2 linked regions of the Variovorax paradoxus EPS genome follow. The protein of the gene in region 1 interacts with the protein of each later gene in a pairwise test. Links are inferred from orthologs where the notes say so. Each region holds a gene or a part of one and is shown in the gene's direction. Other genes may lie near its edges. The genes, in order: VARPA_RS02160 and VARPA_RS28410.

The links.
Region 2: the proteins of VARPA_RS02160 (region 1) and VARPA_RS28410 interact in binary tests that used the Escherichia coli proteins (3 or more experiments, as listed by UniProt). The link is inferred for Variovorax paradoxus EPS from one-to-one orthologs.

What each region holds. Positions count from the first base shown.
Region 1 is NC_014931.1:457,516-467,274, forward strand. The notes cover bases 3,037-5,946. They hold VARPA_RS02160 (PTS sugar transporter subunit IIA), read left to right. Parts: upstream 3,037-4,212; coding sequence 4,213-4,680; downstream 4,681-5,946. Other genes in these bases: VARPA_RS02150 (ATP-dependent helicase), read left to right, coding at 3,037-3,340; hpf (ribosome hibernation-promoting factor, HPF/YfiA family), read left to right, coding at 3,662-3,991; hprK (HPr(Ser) kinase/phosphatase), read left to right, coding at 4,779-5,732; fur (ferric iron uptake transcriptional regulator), read right to left, coding at 5,848-5,946. In the rest of the region: magnesium/cobalt transporter CorA, read right to left, coding at 24-1,010; more of VARPA_RS02150, read left to right, coding at 1,223-3,036; more of fur, read right to left, coding at 5,947-6,267; VARPA_RS02175 (outer membrane protein assembly factor BamE), read left to right, coding at 6,356-6,913; dapB (4-hydroxy-tetrahydrodipicolinate reductase), read left to right, coding at 7,052-7,855; VARPA_RS02185 (MotA/TolQ/ExbB proton channel family protein), read left to right, coding at 7,867-8,562; VARPA_RS02190 (ExbD/TolR family protein), read left to right, coding at 8,577-9,047; VARPA_RS02195 (glycogen/starch/alpha-glucan phosphorylase), read right to left, coding at 9,172-9,759. UniProt on the Escherichia coli protein: Seems to have a role in regulating nitrogen assimilation.
Region 2 is NC_014931.1:6,177,696-6,187,818, reverse strand. The notes cover bases 4,172-7,445. They hold VARPA_RS28410 (DUF4118 domain-containing protein), read left to right. Parts: upstream 4,172-4,497; coding sequence 4,498-7,245; downstream 7,246-7,445. Other genes in these bases: kdpE (two-component system response regulator KdpE), read left to right, coding at 7,250-7,445; VARPA_RS31860 (hypothetical protein), read left to right, coding at 4,346-4,480; VARPA_RS28415 (hypothetical protein), read left to right, coding at 4,172-4,356. In the rest of the region: potassium-transporting ATPase subunit KdpA, read left to right, coding at 1-1,270; potassium-transporting ATPase subunit KdpB, read left to right, coding at 1,284-3,392; potassium-transporting ATPase subunit KdpC, read left to right, coding at 3,405-3,989; more of VARPA_RS28415, read left to right, coding at 4,054-4,171; more of kdpE, read left to right, coding at 7,446-7,948; VARPA_RS28400 (hypothetical protein), read right to left, coding at 8,000-8,440; VARPA_RS28395 (hypothetical protein), read left to right, coding at 8,482-8,739; fusA (elongation factor G), read left to right, coding at 9,037-10,123. UniProt on the Escherichia coli protein: Member of the two-component regulatory system KdpD/KdpE involved in the regulation of the kdp operon. KdpD may function as a membrane-associated protein kinase that phosphorylates KdpE in response to environmental signals.

The sequences.
Region 1 (9,759 bases):
GCGGTTGTGAGTTCCGCCGCCGGCTACTTGAGCCAGCCGCGCCGGCGGAAGTACCACATCGGCACCAGCGCGCTCGCCGCCATCAGCACGATGGCATACGGATAGCCCATGGCCCAGTCGAGCTCGGGCATGAACTTGAAGTTCATGCCGTAGATGCTCGCGATCAGCGTGGGCGGCAAGAGCGCGACGCTCGCCACCGAGAAGATCTTGATGGTCTTGTTCTGGTTGATGTTGATGAAACCGACGGTCGCATCCATCAGGAAGTTGATCTTGTCGAAGAGGAAGGCCGTGTGGTTGTCCAGCGATTCGATGTCGCGCAGGATCTGCCGGGCCTCTTCGAACTGCTCGGCGTTGAGCATCTTGCTGCGCATCATGAAGCTCACCGCGCGGCGGGTGTCCATCACATTGCGGCGGATGCGGCCGTTCAAGTCTTCCTGTCGCGCGATGAGGCCGAGCACCTCGCCGGCCAGCTCGTCGGTGACGTTGCCCGAGAGCACTTTCTTGCCCGCCACTTCGAGCTCGTCGTAGATGTTCTCCAGCGTGTCGGCCGAGTATTCGGCGTCGGCGTCGAAGAGCTTGAGCATCACTTCTTTGGCGTCTTCGATCAGCCCCGGCGCGCGGCGTGCGCGCATGCGCAGCAGGCGGAACACGGGCACGTCTTCGTCGTGGATCGAGAACAGAACGCCGCGGCTGCGCAGATCGGTGTTGTGCTGGTTGAGGATGAAGGCCACACGCACGGTGCGCGGGTCTTCGTCGTCGTCGATCAGGAAGTCGGAACGGATGTGCAGCTCGCCGTTGTCTTCCTCGTAGAAGCGGGCGGACTCCTCGATGTCCTCGTCCATCGCGTCTTCGGGAATCGAGAGGCCGTAGTACTGCTTGATCCAGCGCTTTTCTTCGAGCGTGGGCGATTCGAGGTCGACCCAGATCGGCTGGAACTTGGAGAGCTCTTCCAGCGACTCGATCTCTTCCTGGACGAGGCGGCCGTTGGCGAGCGTAAAGATGTTGAGCATGGGCTCACTCCCGGGGATGACTGAAACGGTGGGCGAGGGAGGGGCGCTTTCAATTCCCGGGCCCGGCGCGAGCGCGTCAGAGGGGAGTTGAAAGCTGCCGAGACGGGGCGGTTTCCATGGGGAGTCTCCGGTTGCAGCGAGGCGCGATTATGTCACCGGGCACATGTCGGCAACCTGACTGAACTGGACGGACATACAGTAAAGTCGTGCCCATGCAGACCGCTGCGCCCCCCGTAATTTCCGCTGCGCCGAAGACGCAAGCCGAGCGCCTTGCCGCGGCGTTGGCCACGCTCAACGACGACCAGCGCGCAGCCGTCGAGCACGGCGTCGGCGCTGCGGTGGCCGACGATCACCGCCCGCTGCTGGTGATTGCCGGTGCCGGTTCCGGCAAGACCAGCACGCTGGCGCATCGGGTGGCGCACCTGATCGCGGACGGGGTCGATCCGCAGCGCCTGCTGCTGCTGACTTTCTCGCGCCGCGCCGCGCAGGAAATGGAGCGCCGCGCGGGCCAGGTGCTGGCCAAGGTGCTCGGCCTCAAGTCGGAACGCCCGCCCGCGCTGCCGTGGGCCGGCACCTTTCACGGCATCGGGGCGCGGCTCTTGCGCGAGTACGCGCAACAGATCGGACTCGACGAGAACTTCACGATCCATGACCGCGGCGATGCCGAAGACCTGATGGGGCTGGTGCGCCACGAGCTGGGCCTGTCTTCCACGGTCAACCGCTTCCCGCGCAAGGGCACGTGCCTCTCGATCTATTCGCGCTGCGTGAACACGCGCGCCTCGGTGGCCGAGGTGCTGAAGGAGGCCTTCCCCTGGTGCGGCGAATGGGAGGCCGAGCTCAAGACGCTGTTCGGCGCCTACGTCGAAGCCAAGCAGCAGCAGAACGTGCTCGACTACGACGACCTGCTGCTCTACTGGGCCGAGATGGTCGCCGAGCCCGCGCTGGCCGAAGCCGTGGGCGCGCGCTTCGACCATGTGCTGGTCGACGAGTACCAGGACACCAACCTGCTGCAGGCTTCGATCCTGCTGGCGATGAAGCCCGATGGGCGCGGCGTCACGGTGGTGGGGGACGACGCGCAATCGATCTACTCGTTCCGCGGCGCGACGGTGCGCAACATCCTCGATTTCCCTTCGCAGTTCAGTCGGGAGGCGAGGGTGGTCACGCTGGAGCGCAACTACCGCTCGACGCAGCCGATCCTCGACGTATCGAACCGCGTGATCGCGCAGGCGGCCGAGCGGCATGCCAAGACGCTCTGGACCGACAAGCCCTCCGCCGGCAAGCCGCAACTGGTGCTGGTGCCCGACGAGGCCGGGCAGGCGCGCTGGGTGGCCGACAAGGTGCTCGCGCACCGCGAGGGCGGGCTTGCGCTCAAGTCGCAGGCGGTGCTGTTTCGCACCTCGTCGCACAGCGCGGCGCTCGAACTGGAACTGGCACGCCGCAACATCCCCTTCGTGAAGTTCGGCGGGCTCAAGTTTCTCGAGGCTTCGCATGTGAAGGACCTGCTTGCCGTGCTGCGGTTTGCCGAGAACCCGCGCGGGCGCATGGCGGGGTTTCGCGTCACGCAGCTGATTCCCGGCATCGGGCCCGTCACCGGCACGCGCTTGCTCGATGCGATGGACCAGGCGGCCGATCCGGCCGCGGCCGTGCGCGACTTCGTGCCGCCGTCCGCGGCACGCGAGCAGTGGGCCGGGTTCGCCGAGGCCTACGCCGCGTTGCGTGCGCCGTCGCTGGCGTGGCCGGCCGATGTGGAGCTGGCGATGGGCTGGTATCTGCCGCACCTGGAGCGGCTCTACGACGACACCTCCGGCGTGCGCCGCCAGGACGTGGAGCAACTGGTGCGCCTCGCCGCGGGCTACGGTTCGCGTGAGCGCTTCCTGACCGAGCTCACGCTCGATCCGCCCGAAGCCACGAGCGATCGCCCGGGGCCGCCGCTGCTCGACGAGGACTACCTGATCCTCTCCACCATCCATTCGGCCAAGGGCCAGGAATGGAACTCGGTACATGTGCTCAACGTGGTCGACGGCTGCCTGCCGGCCGACGTGGCGCAGAGCGCGCACGAACTCGAGGAAGAGCGGCGCCTGCTCTACGTCGCGATGACGCGGGCCCGCGACCATCTGCACCTCCTGGTGCCGCAGCGCTTCTACATCACGCAGCAGGCGGTGCGGGGCGACCGGCATCTGTATGCGAATCGCACGCGCTTCATCACGGAATCGGATCTCGCTGGCTTCGAGCAGCAGACCTGGCCACCACCGCCGGTTCAGCCGCCCGCGGTGCCTCCGCCCGCCGCGGTGATCGACCTGCGCAACCGCATGCGCGCGGCCTGGCGCTGAAGCGGCTGGCCCTTCGCCCGGGAGGGTCACCAGGCGAGAAGTGCGTTAACACTTGCAAGCAAAGCGCCACGAAGGCGGGCCAAGCTGCACGGGCAGCTATCGATTCAATAGCGGATTGAAGCAGGCCCCAGGCGCTCTCGCCACCCGGAGAACCCAGGTATTGCAATACCGTGACAGCTTGGGCATAGTGAATCGACCGACCCCTCTTTCCTCCCCTTCCTCCTCTTCTCTCCCTTTCCCCGCACCACACCTGTTTCGCCGGCCACGCTCCAATCCGGAGCGGGGTCATTTCCCCAACCGTCAATTCTCAGGAGGTCATTCATGAATTTGACGATCAGCGGTCATCACCTCGACGTCACCCCTGCCTTGCGCACCTACGTCACGAGCAAGCTGGACCGGATCACACGGCACTTCGACCAGGTGGTCGATGTGAAGGTGATCCTCACGGTGGAAAAGCAGAAGGAAAAGGAACGCCGCCAAAGGGCGGAGTGCAACATTCACGTCAAGGGCAATGACATGTTCGCGGAGTCGAGCCACGCTGATCTCTACGCTGCGGTCGATGAGCTGGTCGACAAGCTCGACCGCCAGGTTGTTCGCCACAAGGACCGCCTGCAGGACCACCATCACGTCGCGCCCAAACGCGTGATGTGAACAAGGAGCGGGGCTCTCGGGCCCGCTCGCACCACAGGCCGCCTTCGGGCGGCCTTTTGCTTTTCCGACCATCGCCGTCGGACTTTTGGGTTTTCTGTTGGTTTCTGCCGGCTTCTGCCTGGGGCAGCGAGGCCTCTGGGCAACATGTAAACAGAAAGTAGATAGGGGGACTGGGGGTTTTTACCAACCGGGTGCATAATCGCCCCCGCTCTGCTCCCACCATGAATCGCCTCGCGTCCATCCTGCCGCCCGCCCAAGTGCTTGTGAGCGTTGACGCTACCAGCAAGAAACGTGCTTTCGAAGAAGCTGGCCTTCTGTTCGAAAGCCTCCATGGCCTGGGGCGCGCCCTCATCACCGACAGCCTCTTTGCGCGCGAGCGCCTCGGCTCCACCGGCCTGGGCCACGGCGTTGCCATTCCGCATGGCCGCATCAAGGGCCTCAAGGCGCCGATGGCCGCGGTGTTCCAGCTGGCGAATCCCATCGGCTTCGACGCTCCCGACGAGCAACCCGTCGCGCTCCTGATCTTTTTGCTGGTGCCCGAAGCGGCCACGCAGAAGCACCTCGAAATCCTCTCCGAAATCGCCGAACTGCTGAGCGACGCCGGCCTGCGCGAGCAAATCAAGTCCAGCACCGATGCCACCGCGCTCCACGGCCTGATCGCCGGCTGGCAGTCGACCCAAGTCGCCTGAGCGCATGCGTCGGCGTGCGCGGCTGCTGCTAAGCTGCGCGACACCTCCCCTGTCACTCATCCATCCAATGCCGGCGCCGAGCGCCGCCTTCTGACCGCATGAAGCCGACCGTCATCAGCGCCGATGCCATGTTCGAGGAGTTCCGCGGGTCGCTCCGCTGGGAATGGCTCGCGGGACTCGGCGCTTCGGAGCGCCAGTTCGATCCCGAGGTCATCAGCCGCGCCCAGTCTGCCGCCGACCTGGTCGGTTACCTCAACTACATCCACCCGTACCGCGTGCAGATCCTCGGCGCCCGCGAGGTGGCCTACCTCACGCGCGGAAGCCCCGACGACTGCGCACGCCGAATCGCCCGCATCGTCACGCTGGAGCCGCCGATGCTGGTGCTGGCCGACGGCCAGGCGCCGCCCGACGAACTGCTGTCGATCTGCGAACGCGCCCAGTTGCCGCTCTTCGCCACGCGCGAATCGTCGGCTTTCGTGATCGACCTGCTGCGCGCCTACCTGTCCAAGCACTTCGCCGAGCGCACCTCGATGCACGGTGTGTTCATGGACATCCTGGGGATGGGCGTGATGATCACGGGCGAGTCCGGCCTCGGAAAAAGCGAGCTGGGGCTCGAGCTGATTTCACGCGGCAATGGCCTGGTGGCCGACGATGCGGTCGACCTCTACCGCATCAACCAGAACACCATCGAGGGCCGCTGCCCCGACCTGCTGCTGAACCTGCTGGAAGTGCGCGGCATCGGCCTCCTGGACATCCGCGCGATCTTCGGCGAGACGGCGGTGCGCCGGAAGATGCGCCTGAAGCTCATCGTGCACCTGGTGCGCCGTGACAGCTTCGAGCGCGACTACGAGCGCATGCCCTCGGCGCCGCTCACGCAGGACGTGCTGGGCATCCCGGTGCGCAAGGTCATCATCCAGGTGGTGGCGGGGCGAAACATCGCCGTGCTGGTCGAGGCGGCGGTGCGCAATTCGATCCTGCAGCTGCGCGGCATCGACACCTATGCGGATTTCGTGGCGCGCCACCACAAGGCGATGGAAACCGGCCAAGACTGACCCCGTTTTGCCAGGGACACCGCGGAACCGGCTTTGCCGGGCCGCCGGTGTCGCCCCCTGAAAGGGGGTTGGCGAAGCGACACGAAGTGCGCGAAGACTGGGGGTAAGCCCTGTTCTAGCGCTTCTTTACGCAGTCGCCGCAGAGGCCGTAGAGCGACATCGCGTGGTCCTGCAGGATCCAGCCCTTGTCCTTGGAAATCATCTGCTGGCGGCGCTCGATCTCGGCGTCATAGAACTCCTCGACCTTGCCGCACGAGGTGCAGATCAGGTGGTCGTGGTGCGTGCCTTCGTTGAGTTCGTAGACCGCCTTGCCGCTCTCGAAGTGGCTGCGCTCCAGGATGCCGGCCTGCTCGAACTGCGTGAGCACGCGGTAAACGGTGGCAAGGCCGATGTCGGAATGTTCGTTGAGCAGGACGCGAAACACGTCTTCGGCCGTCATGTGCCGCTGGCTGCCCGTCTGGAAGATTTCCAGAATCTTCAGGCGTGGCAAGGTGGCCTTGAGGCCGGTATTTTTGAGTTCGTCGATATTGGCCATGATGGTTCCTGCGCCCTGTGCCGCGGTCAGGTCCTGAAAAGGCCAGCCGCTACAATGGCCGATCATATCGCTACCCCCTTTTCCTCCCATGCTTGCCATTTTCCAACGCCGTTCCTGGCTGCTGGCTGCTGCCGTCGCCGCGACGCTCTGCCTCGGTGCCTGCAGCGGTTTCAGCGATCGCACGCGTGGCGCGCTGGCCGCGGTCACGCCCTACAAGGTCGAAGTGGTCCAGGGCAATTTCGTGTCGAAGGAGCAGGTCGCGGCGCTCAAGCCCGGCATGTCGCGCCAGCAGGTGCGTGAAATCCTCGGTACTTCGCTGCTGAACGACGTGTTCCATGCCAATCGCTGGGACTACGTGTTCACCATCCGCCGCCAGGGCGTCGAACCCCAGGAGCGCCACCTGACCGTGTTCTTCAACGGCGAGCTGATGGACCGCTTCGTAGGCGACGAGATGCCCAGCGAAGAAGAATTCGTCGCCACGCTCGACACCCGCAAGAAAACCGGCAAGGTGCCCCCGCTCGAAGCCACGGAAGACGAGCTCAAGAAATTCGCGCCGGCCAAGGACGGGAAAGCCGATGCCTCCGCCTCGGCAACGACCGTGCCCCCGCTGCCGGCCGCCTACCCACCGCTCGAAGCCGCGCGCTGAGCGCAACCAGAGCGGGCGGCGCCCGCCGAGTCAGGCGGCGTCCGTCCGGTCCCCCATGGTTCCAAGTGGCCTGCGGGCCATTCCGATGACTGAATCCGCGTGACTCAACCTACCTCTTCCTCCCCCTCCGCCACCTCCGTGCCTCGCCGCATCGCCATCGCTGGCGCTTCGGGCCGCATGGGCCACATGCTGATCGAGGCCGTGCGCAATGCGCCTGACTGCCGCCTGGCCGGTGCCCTCGACATCGCCGGCAGCGAAGCCATCGGCAACGATGCCGCCGCTTTCCTCGGCTTCACGAGCGGCGTGCCCATCGTGGCGGACCTGCGCACGGGTCTCAAAGACGCGCAGGTGCTCATCGACTTCACCCGCCCCGAAGGCACGCTCGCGCACCTCGCGGTCTGCCGCGAGCTCGGCGTGCAGGCCGTCATCGGCACCACCGGCTTCAGCGACGCGCAGAAGGCAGAAATCGCCGAGATCGCGAAAGACGTGGCCATCATGCTGGCCCCCAACATGAGCGTGGGCGTCAACGTCACCTTCAAGCTGCTCGAGATGGCCGCCAAGGCGATGTCGACCGGTTACGACATCGAGATCATCGAGGCCCACCACCGCCACAAGGTCGACGCGCCCTCGGGCACCGCGCTCAAGATGGGCGAAGTCATTGCCGACGCGCTGGGCCGTGATCTCAAGGACTGCGCCGTCTACGCCCGCGAAGGCATCACGGGCGAGCGCGATCCGTCGACCATCGGCTTCTCGGCCATCCGCGGCGGCGACATCGTCGGCGACCACACCGTGCTGTTCGCGGGCATCGGCGAGCGCATCGAGATCACGCACAAGTCGTCGAGCCGCGTGACCTACGCGCAGGGCGCCCTGCGCGCGGTGCGCTTCCTGGCCGAGCAGAAGTCCGGCCTGTTCGACATGTACGACGTGCTCGGTCTACGTTAAGGTCAACTCCGATGAGCGTCCTCGAACTGCTGACCCATGGCGACGGCGTCAGCCGCTCGGTGGCGGCGCTCTTGCTGGCGATGTCGATCGCGAGCTGGGTCGTGATTCTCTGGAAGACGTGGCTGCTGCGCGGCGGCACGCGCGATGTGCTGCGCAGCATCGCGGCGTTCTGGCAGTCGGCCACGCTGGCCGATGCCGAGCAGAAGCTCCAGGCCTTCGACCGCGCGGCGCTGGTCTTGCCCGCGGTCGTTGCCATCAAGAATGCGGCGGCCGTCAACGTCAATGGAACGCTGGGCGCCACGGCCGATCGCAACCAGCGTCTCACGCGCGTGCTGCGCGATGCCTTGCACGGCGCATTGCGGCGCCTGCAGGCCGGGCAGATTCTTCTTGCCACTGTCGGCGCCACGGCGCCCTTCGTCGGGTTGCTCGGCACGGTCTGGGGCATCTACGGCGCGCTGACGGGCATCGCGGGCCAGACCGGCGGCTTCACTATCGACAAGGTGGCCGGCCCCGTCGGCGAAGCGCTCGTCATGACCGCCTTCGGTCTGGCGGTCGCCATTCCGGCCGTGTTGGCCTACAACGTCTTCGGACGCGTCATCGGCCGCATCGAAGCCGAGCTCGAAGGCTTCGCGCACGACCTGCTCGGCAGCTTCGGCGCGGCGCCCGCGCCCGTTGCACCGCCGCCCGCGCGGCCGATGCCGGTCTAGGAGCTGCGAGAACCATGGCCTTCGGACGCACTTCGCTCGGCAGCAGCGCCGCAGGCGGTGGGCGTGCGACGGGCGCTGGCGGACAACGGCCGCTCTCGGACATCAACGTCACGCCGCTGGTCGACGTGATGCTGGTGCTGCTGGTGATCTTCATCATCACGGCGCCGCTGATGGCCAGTTCGATCAAGCTCGACCTGCCGCAAACCGATGCCGGCCAGCCCAACGACACGCCCAAGTTCGTGAGCCTCGCGGTCGATGCATCGGGCAAGGTGTTTCTGAACGACAAGCCCGTGACCCACGAAGAGCTGGCGGCCCAGCTCGAGAAGTCCGCGGCGGACAGCAAGGACACCGAAGTGCAATTGCGCGCCGATCAGACCGTGCCCTACGGCAAGGTGGTGGCGCTCATGGGCATTGCGAACAAGGCGGGGTTGAGCCGCATCGGGTTCGTGACCGAGGCCGAAGCGCCCCCCGAAAAACCGCGCTGAATTTGTCTTGCTCCTTCCCCCTTTGGGGGAAGGTTGGGATGGGGGTGGGCAGAGCGCTCGATGGATGCGCCGCGTGCCCCCACCCCGGCCCTCCCCCGGACGGGGAGGGAGAAATTCCGGAGACTCAGCCGAGCACCACCGGCTTGGTGTTCCAGATCTCATGCGCGTACTGCGCAATCGTGCGGTCCGAAGAGAACGCCCCCATCCCCGCCACATTGAGAATCGCCATCCGCGTCCACGCGTCCGAATCGCGGTAGAGCGCATCGACCTCGGCCTGCTTCGCGACATAGCTCGCGTAGTCGGCCAGCAGCAGGTAATGGTCGCCCCAGTTCACCAGCGCGTCGTAGATGCCTTGGTAGCGCGACGGCTCGCCCGGCGAGAACGCACCGTCGCGGATCGCGTCCAGCACGCGCTTCAGGTCCGCGTTCTCCTCGTAGATCTCGCGCGGCTGGTACCCGCGTGCCCGGATCTCCGCCACCTCCGGCGTCGTGTTGCCGAAGATGAAGATGTTCTCCGGCCCCACGTTCTCGCGCATCTCCACGTTGGCGCCGTCGAGCGTGCCGATGGTGAGCGCGCCGTTCAGCGCGAACTTCATGTTGCCGGTGCCGGATGCTTCCGTGCCCGCGGTCGAGATCTGCTCCGACAGGTCGGCCGCCGGCATGATGATCTCGGCCAGGCTCACGCTGTAGTTCGGCAGGAACACCACCTTCAG
Region 2 (10,123 bases), 5.7 Mb from region 1 along the record:
GCTGTGGGTGCTGGTGCCGCTGTCGTTCGTGCTCGCGGTCTTCTTCGTGGGCCAGGGCGTGATCCAGAACTTCGATGCCTACAAGGACGTGGCCACCGTCGAGACCACCGCCTTCCAGCAGCCGAAGAACGGCGCCGACGGCCAGCCGCTCAAGGACGAGAAGGGCGCCCCGGTGATGGAAGACGCCACCACCAGGACGCAGACCCTCGCCATGGGCCCGGTCGCGTCGCAGGAAGCGATCAAGATGATCGGCACCAACGGTGGCGGCTTCTTCAACGCCAACTCGGCGCACCCCTACGAGAACCCGACCGCGCTCAGCAACCTGCTGCAGATGATCGCGATCTTCCTGATTCCGGCGGCCCTGTGCTTCGCCTTCGGCCGTGTCGTCGGCGACATGCGCCAGGGCTGGGCCGTGCTCGCGGCGATGACGGTCATGTTCGTCGTCGCGGTGATGGTGATCACGCCGGCCGAGCAGGGCGGCAATCCGTTGTTCGCATCACTCGGCGTCGACCAGGTGTCCAGCGCATTGCAGAGCGGCGGCAACATGGAAGGCAAGGAAGTGCGCTTCGGCATCGACGCCTCGGCGCTCTTCGCCGCCATCACGACCGCGGCCTCGTGCGGCGCGGTGAACGCGATGCACGACTCGCTCACCCCGCTCGGCGGCATGGTGCCGATGGTGCTCATGCAGCTTGGTGAAGTGGTGTTCGGCGGCGTCGGCAGCGGCCTCTACGGCATGCTGATCTTCGCGATGCTCGCGGTGTTCATCGCGGGTCTCATGATCGGCCGCACGCCCGAGTACCTGGGCAAGAAGATCGAGGTGCGCGAGATGAAGCTCATCTCCATCGCGATCCTGGTCACGCCGATCCTGGTGCTGGCCGGCACCGCGGTGGCGGTGATCGCAGGCGCCGGCAAGGCCGGCATCGCGAACCCCGGTGCGCACGGCTTCTCGGAAATCCTCTATGCGTTGACCTCGGCCGCCAACAACAACGGCAGCGCCTTCGCCGGCCTCTCGGCCAACACGCCGTTCTACAACGGCCTGCTCGGCCTCGCCATGTGGCTCGGCCGCTTCGCGATGATCGTGCCGGTGCTGGCCATTGCCGGCTCGCTGGCCGCCAAGAAGCGCCTGCCCGTCACCAGCGGCACGCTGCCCACGCACGGCCCGCTGTTCGTCTCCTTGCTGATCGGCACCGTGCTGCTGGTCGGCTTGCTCAACTACGTGCCGGCGCTGGCCCTCGGGCCGATCGTCGAACACCTGGTGCTCTGGAAATAAGAAGGAGCCCACCATGACTGCCAACACCAAAACCTCTCTCTCGCTGCTCGACGCAGCGCTGGTCAAGCCCGCCCTCTGGGGCGCCTTCGCCAAGCTGGACCCGCGCACCCAGTGGCGCAACCCTGTGATGTTCATCGTCTATATCGGGAGCATCCTCACCAGCCTGCTCTGGGTGCATGCGCTGAGCTTTCCCGGCGACACCGGCATGAAGCCCGGCTTCGTGCTCGCCATCACCGTGTGGCTGTGGTTCACCGTGCTGTTCGCGAACTTTGCCGAGGCCCTGGCCGAAGGCCGCAGCAAGGCTCAGGCCGCTTCATTGCGCGGCTTGCGCAAGGACACCTGGGCCAAGAAGTTGACGGAGCCGCAACAGCAGCACCATGGCGGCCAGTGGCTGCCGGAGCAGGCGCCCAACCTGCGCAAGGGCGACGTCGTGCTGGTCGAGACCGGCGACGTGATTCCGCTCGACGGCGAAGTCATCGAAGGCGTGGCCTCGGTCGACGAAAGCGCCATCACCGGCGAATCGGCGCCCGTGGTGCGCGAATCGGGTGGCGACTTCTCTGCAGTGACCGGCGGCACCCGCGTGCTGTCGGACTGGCTGGTGGTGCGCATCTCGGTGAACCCGGGCGAGTCGTTCCTGGACCGCATGATCGGCATGGTCGAAGCGGCCAAGCGCCAGAAGACGCCCAACGAGATCGCGCTCACCATCCTGCTGGTGGCGCTCACGCTCGTGTTCCTGATGGTCACCGTCACGCTGCTGCCGTTCTCGGTGTTCAGCGTGGAGGCCGCGGGTGCGGGCACCGTGGTGTCGCTCACCGCGCTGGTCGCGCTGCTGGTGTGCCTGATCCCGACCACCATCGGCGGCCTGCTCTCGGCCGTCGGCGTGGCCGGCATGAGCCGCATGATGCAGGCCAACGTGATCGCGACCTCGGGCCGCGCGGTCGAAGCGGCCGGCGACGTCGACGTGCTGCTGCTCGACAAGACCGGCACCATCACGCACGGCAACCGCCAGGCCAGCGCCTTCCTGCCAGCGCCCGGCGTGACCAAGGCGCGCTTGGCGCGTGCCGCGATGGTTGCATCGCTGGCCGACGAAACGCCCGAAGGCCGCAGCATCGTCGACCTGGCGCGCCGCGACGGCCTCGAAGCCACGGCCGTGGAGGGCGCACGCTTCGTGCAGTTCACCGCGCAGACGCGCATGAGCGGAGCCGACCTGCCCGCCGCCCCCAACAGCCTCGATACCGATGTCGTCCTGTTGCGCAAAGGCGCTGTCGAAGCGGTGCGCCGCCACGTCGAAGCGTTGGGCGGCAGCATGCCCGCCGAGATGCTGCGCGCGGCCGAAGAGACGGCGCGCCGCGGCAGCACGCCGCTGGCCGTGTCGGAAGGCAATCGCGTGCTCGGCGTGGTCGAGCTCAAGGACATCGTCAAGACCGGCATCAAGGAGCGCTTCGCCGAACTGCGCCGCATGGGCATCAAGACGGTGATGATCACCGGCGACAACAAGCTCACCGCCGCGGCCATCGCCGCCGAGGCCGGCGTGGACGACTTCCTCGCCGAAGCCACGCCCGAGGACAAGCTCGCGCTCATCCGCAAGTACCAGTCCGAAGGCCGCCTGGTCGCGATGACCGGCGACGGCACCAACGACGCGCCCGCGCTCGCGCAGGCCGACGTGGCGGTGGCGATGGGCAGCGGCACGCAGGCCGCGAAAGAGGCCGGCAACATGGTCGACCTCGACTCCAACCCGACCAAGCTGCTCGAAGTGGTGGAGACCGGCAAGGCGCTGCTCATGACGCGCGGCTCGCTCACCACCTTCTCGATCGCAAACGACGTGGCGAAGTACTTCGCGATCATTCCCGCGATCTTCGTCTCGACCTATCCGCAACTGGGCGCGCTCAATGTGATGCGCCTCGCGAGCCCGTCGTCGGCGATTCTTTCGGCGGTGATCTTCAACGCGCTCGTCATCGTGTTCCTGATTCCGCTCGCGCTCAAGGGCGTGCGCTACCGGCCGGTGGGCGCTGCCGCACTGCTGCGCCGCAACCTGGCCATCTACGGCCTGGGCGGCCTCGTCGTCCCCTTCATCGGCATCAAGTTGATCGACTGGCTGCTCGTCGCAGTCCACCTGGTCTGAGGAGCATTTCTCATGAACAACAACAGCAGCATTCTTCGCCCCGCCATCGTGCTCTTCGCACTGCTGAGCGCACTCACCGGGCTCATCTATCCGATGGCCGTCACCGGCGCCGCGAAAGCGGTGTTTCCGAAGGAGGCCGCGGGCAGCCTGATCGTGCTGGACGGCACGACGGTCGGCTCGAAACTCATCGGGCAGAACTTCAGCGATCCGAAGCACTTCTGGGGGCGCCCGTCGGCCACCGCGCCGCAGCCCTACAACGCGAGCGCCTCGGGCGGCGCGAACCAGGGGCCGCTCAACCCGGCGCTGACCGATGCGATCAAGGCTCGCGTCGAAGCGCTGCGCGCCGCGGACCCGGGCAACACCGCGCCGGTGCCGGTCGATCTCGTCACGGCCTCGGCCAGCGGGCTCGATCCGGACATCAGCCCCGCCGCCGCGCACTACCAAGCGGGGCGCGTTGCGCGTGTGCGCGGGGTGCCGGTCGAACAGATCAACGCGCTGATCGAGAAGCACACCCAGGGCGCGCTCTGGGGGCTGCTCGGTGAATCGCGCGTCAACGTTCTCGCACTGAATCTCGCGCTCGATGCATCGGTGCGTTGAGGAGAAAAACATGGCTTATGCCGCTTATCGTGAACACCCCGGCGTGCTGCGAACGCACGCTCCCATGACCGCCACGAGCCCGTTCTATGTGCTCGATGTCACCGTCTGCTGCGCCGACGCATTGCGCGTGCGCCGCAGCATCGCGGGCTCCCCCGATGCGGGCGTGGTGCGCTGCGAGCCGCTGTTGCACGCCCTGTGCTCGCAAGAGAGCGACGCACCTTGCGTGCGGCTCATGATCCGCCTGCCTATCGCCAGTTACGCCGAGGTGCTGCACCGCCTGATCGAGTGCGTGCCCTCCGGCGAAATCGGCCGGCTCGTGAGCTGGCGCGAGCACCTGGCACGCTGCGGGCTGCGCGATGGTCACTGATCTCTTTCATGCGTTGTTGGCGCTCGCGGCGCTGTTCGTGCCGCTCGGCTTTGCGTGGTGGGCGCTCTCGCGCACCGCGCGGCGGCACGAGGCCAAGCGCCGCAAGGGCGGCCCGATGCGATAACCTGCGCAGCCACCGCCATGCATGACGCCCGCCCCGACCCCGATGCCCTGATTGCGCAACTGCGCAACGACGAGGCGCGTGCACTGCGCGGCAAGCTGCGCATCTACTTCGGCGCCAGCGCCGGTGTCGGCAAGACCTGGGCAATGCTGAGTGCGGCCCAGCGCGAGCGCACCGCGGGGCGCGATGTACTCATCGGTGTGGTCGAGACGCACGGCCGCAGCGAAACCGCCGCGCTGCTCGCGGGGCTCGATACACTGCCGCTGCGCGAGCTGGCCTACCGCGGCCGCACGCTCGCCGAGTTCGACCTCGACGCCGCGCTCGCACGCAAGCCCGCCGTGCTGCTGGTCGACGAACTGGCCCACACCAATGCCCCCGGATCGCGCCACGCCAAGCGCTGGCAGGACGTGCAGGAGCTGCTGGCCGCAGGCATCGAGGTGTGGTCGGCGCTCAATGTGCAGCACCTCGAAAGCCTCAACGGCACCGTCGGCGCGATCACCGGCGTGCGTGTGCACGAGACGGTGCCCGACACCGTGCTGGACGAGGCCGACGAAGTGGTGCTGGTCGACGTCACGCCCGACGAACTCACCGCGCGGCTCGCAGCCGGCAAGGTTTATCTGCCGCAGCAGGCTGAGCGCGCCGCGCAGAATTTCTTTCGCAAGGGCAACCTGATCGCGCTGCGCGAGATTGCGCTGCGCCGCACCGCCGAGCATGTGGAAGACGATGTGCGCGGCTGGCGGGTCGAGCAGTCCGGGGCGGTCGGCAACGGGCAGGGCGGCGCTTCGCTGCAGGCCTGGAACACCTCGGGCGCGATCCTCGCCTGCGTCGGTCCGCACGAAGGCGCGGCACAGACGGTGCGCACCGCGGCGCGGCTCGCGGGCCAGCTCAACGTGCGATGGCATGCGGCGTACGTCGAAACGCCGCGGCTGCAGCGCCTCGCTGCCGCAGAGCGCGACCGCATCCTCGCAGTGCTCAAGCTCGCCGAGGAACTGGGCGCTGCCACCGCGGTGCTCACGGGTTCCGATGTGGCCGAGCAACTGTCCGAGCAGGCCCGCCGGCTCAACTGCGCGACGCTGGTGATGGGGCGGTCCGAGCCGGTCGGCGGATGGCGTCGTTGGTGGCCCGCCACGCGGGTCTCGTTGCCGCGCGCGCTGGCGCAACGCGCGCCCGCGCTCGATATCCTGGAAGTCGGTCGTGCCGACAGCGCGCGCCGCCTCGCGCGCACGCCGCTCAACACGCCGCGCGCCGACGACGACGATCACGAGAAGGCGCCGATCCACTGGCCCGGCTACGCGTGGGCGACGGCCACCAGCGTGGCACTCACCCTGCTCTGCACGCCGCTCGCCAACGTGCTCGAACTCTCGAACATCGTGATGCTGTTCCTGCTCGGCGTGGTCGGTGTCGCGATGCGCTTCGGGCGCGGGCCTTCGGCGCTCGCGGCCTTGCTCAACGTGGCCGCGTTCGATTACTTCTTCGTGCCGCCGCGCCTGTCGTTCGCGGTGAGCGACGTGCAGTACGTGCTGACCTTCGCGATCATGCTCGGCGTCGGCCTGCTGGTGGGGCAGCTCACCGCGGGGCTGCGCTTTGCGGCCGGCGTATCGACCAGCCGCGAACGGCGTGCGCGCTCGCTGTTCGAACTCACGCGCGAACTCTCGGCGGCGCTGGAGAGCACGCAGGTCGTCACGCTCGGCGCCGCCGCGGTGCAGGGCCACTTCGGCGGCCATGCGCTGGTGCTGGTGACCGATGCGGCCGATCAGCTCGTGCTGCCGACAGAGCCGCCCGAGGGCTTCGATGCGCAGGTCGCCGACTGGGCCTTCCGCCACGGTCAACCTGCAGGCCTTGCGACCGCCACATTGGCTGCGCAGCCTTGGCACTACGTGCCATTGAAGGCGCCGATGCGTGTGCGCGGGGTGCTGGCACTGTCGCCCGCGCAGCCGCGCTGGTTGCTGATTCCGGAGCAGGCGCAGCAGCTCGACACGCTGGCCCGGCAGATCGCGATCGCGCTGGAGCGCGTGCACTACGTCGAGGTGGCGCAGCAGGCCGTGGTCGAGATGGAATCGGAGCGCCTGCGCAATGCCCTGCTCGGCGCGATCTCGCACGACGTGCGCACGCCGCTCACCGCGCTGATCGCGCTGGCCGAATCGCTGCAGACGCTGCCGGCCGAAGAACACGGCAACGCGGCACGCGCCATCGTTGCGCAGGCGCACGAGCTGCACGCGCTGGTCAACAACCTGCTCGACATGGCGCGGCTCGAAAGCGGCATCGCGGGCGGCGCGGTGAACCTGCGGCGCGACTGGCAATCGGTCGAGGAGGTCGTGGGATCGTCGATCCGCGCGGCGCACACGTCGCTGGGCGACGCCGTCGTGCAGACCACGCTCGATGCGGACCTTCCGCTGGTCGAATTCGATGCGGTGCTGATCGAACGCGTGCTCGTCAACCTGCTGGAGAACGCCACCAAGTACGGTGCGCCACCCATCGTGGTGGGCGCACGCGCCGAACCCGGCACGCTGGTGCTCACGGTGCGCGACCACGGGCCGGGCCTGCCTGCCGCGCTGCTGGGCCACGAACAGAAGCTGTTCGACAAGTTCACCCGCGGCGAGGCCGAATCGGCCACACCGGGCGTCGGCCTGGGGCTCGCGATCTGCCGCGCGGTGGTGAGCGCGCACGGCGGCGAAATCACGGCGGCCAACGCGCGCGACGGGGGTGCAGAATTCACCGTCACCCTGCCACGCCGCGAGCCGCCCGAACCGGCCGAAGCCCAACTCTGAACCCATGCCATCCCCCACCGCCATCGTGATCGAGGACGAGCCGCAGATCCGCCGCTTCGTGCGCGGCGCGCTCGAAGCCGAGGGCTGGCTGGTGCACGAGGCCGGCACGCTGCGCGACGGCCTTGCCGCGGCCGGCACGCGGCAGCCCGACCTGCTGGTGCTCGACCTGGGGCTGCCCGATGGCGATGGCGTCTCATTGATCCGCGATGTGCGCGGCTGGTCCGCGGTGCCGATCATCGTGCTGTCGGCACGCACCGACGAGGCCGACAAGATTGCAGCACTCGATGCCGGCGCCGACGACTACCTCACCAAGCCCTTCGGCACCGGCGAGCTGCTGGCCCGCGTGCGCGCCAACCTTCGCCGCCCGCGCGCCGCCGGTGGCGGCAACGATGAGCCTGCCGAAGCCGTCTTCCGATTCGGCGAGATCGAACTGGACCGCGCCGCACGCATCGTGCGCCGCGCCGGCGCCGAGGTGCACCTGACGCCGACCGAATACCGCCTGCTCTCCGTGCTGGTCGCGAATGCGGGCCGCGTGCTTACGCAGCGCCAGTTGCTGCGCGAGGTGTGGGGGCCGTCGCATACGGACCAGAGCCACTACCTGCGCATCTACATGGGGCACCTGCGGCAGAAGCTGGAAGCCGATCCGGCGCAGCCTCGGCATCTGTTGACGGAGACGGCGGTGGGGTATCGGTTGGTGGTCTAGCTGCCGGGAGGTGCGACGGCATCACCGCCTTCGACGCTGCCCGCTCTGGCCTCAGAGGCATCCCCACAGATATACCGATTTCTTCTTGGCGACCGCCTCGTTCGCAAGCCTTCGGAGATCTTCCACAACGGGATGCAATTCCGCGGGATCGCACGCGAGCTCTTCCGTCTTTGCCCATTTTTCAAGCACGGGGCCGAGCGACCCGGAATCCAGGCGCGTCAACAGGATCGTCAGCTCATCGGGAAATCGGTTGAGCCATGCATCGCTGTCCTCGCCGATCTCGATGTACTCGAGGGTGTGCCTGTCGACATCCCATTCCTTGCCTTCCATGATGGCCCAGAGCGTGGTGATCTCGATATCCGTAAAACGCTTGTGCTGCGCGGGGTCCAGCAGTTCCTCGATCTCGTCGCCTTCATCGGGCTCTTCGATCCGGTTGGCGTAGCGCAACGCCTCCGTGGGGTTGGCGGCGAAAAAATCCGAAAGTATTCCCATCTTTTGTTCCTCAAGAGTTGAATGGAGGGCTGCCGAAGCGCATGGTCTGCGAAGCCACAGATCCTGATGTCGATTACATCCTCCCGCTGCATCGTCAGTTTTACGGATCGATGACGGCCACCGAGGCCGGCCGATGCCTCCGCACCTGTCGCGTTGCGAGGCTTTTGCGCGGACAAGCACTGTGGCTCCCAGCCAACATGACCATGGCGCACGGCTTGTCTTCGGTGCCGCGCACAAAGACAATGCGCCCCACCATGAAATTCATCCAAGCCATCGAGGCGAGCATCACCGCCACCTAACACCGCCTTCGATCGCGTTCGGAAGGCGTTGTGCCTTCCGGTCTCCAACCCCGGCAGGCTCGTCCCTCCGGGGTTTTGTTTTTTCAGAGTTCACTTCACACCATGCGTACCTACGACAAGCTGATCGCCACGATTCCCCTGCGCCGGAGCGTGGACACCGTGCGCCCGGGCTCCGGCCGCCGCATCAGCAGATTGCACATCTCTCGTCGCTAGCCTTCAGGCGAATCTCGCCTGGGCTGGCGCACCGCCAACCAGGCATCCGAAGCGCATTTCGCGCTTCGACAAGAAAGATTCGTCATGAACCCGAAACTCAGAAACATCCGCAACATCGGCATCATTGCCCACGTCGACGCGGGCAAGACCACCACCACCGAACGCATCCTGTTCTACGCCGGCGAGAGCCATCACATCGGTGACGTGAGCCGCGGCACGGCCCGCATGGACTTCGAGCCGCAAGAGCAGACGCGCGGCATCACCATCAGCAGCGCGGCCATCACGGTCCACTGGAACGCAACGCAGATCAACCTGATCGATACGCCCGGCCACATCGACTTCAACATCGAAGTGAACCGTTCGCTGCGTGTGCTCGACGGTGCGGTCGTCGTGTTCGACGGCGTCTCTGGTGTGGAGCCACAGACCGAAACGAACTGGCGCCTCGCGGACAAGTACCGCGTGCCGCGCATCGCTTTCGTCAACAAGCTTGACCGGCTCGGCGCGGACTTCCTGCGCGTGGTCGCGATGATGGAAGAGCGCTTGGGCGTGACGGCGGTTGCCGTGCAGTTGCCCATCGGCTCCGAAGGCGACTTCCGCGGTGTGATCGACCTGATCGGCATGCGCGCGCTTGTCTGGGACAAGGACGATGCCAGCCAGCCGTATCGCGTGACGGACGTACCGGCCGATGCATTGGCGCTGGCGTTGCACCATCGTGCACGGCTCGTGGAGCTTGCGGTCGAACAGGACGAAGCATCGATGAACGCCTACCTGAATGGCGAAGAACCGACGCCCGAAGCGCTGTGCGCGTGCATCCGCAAGGGTGTACTGGCCGGTGCCTTCGTGCCCGTGCTCGCCGGTTCGGCATTCCGCAATCGCGGCGTGGAGCCTTTGCTCGATGCCGTGGTGGACTGGCTGCCCAAGCCCGGCGAAGTGGAGATGGCATGCGACCCGGCGGCGCCGTTCGCGGCCCTCGCGTTCAAGGTCGTGACCGATGACCACGGCGCGATGGTGTTCGTGCGGGTCTACAGCGGTCGGCTGCGGCGCGGCGACACGATGCTCAATGCGAGCACTGGGCGCAGCGAACGTGCGGCGCGGCTGTACGAGGTGAATGCGGACGACCGCATCGAACGCGACGAGCTCGTGGCCGGCGATATCGCGGCCATCGTCGGGT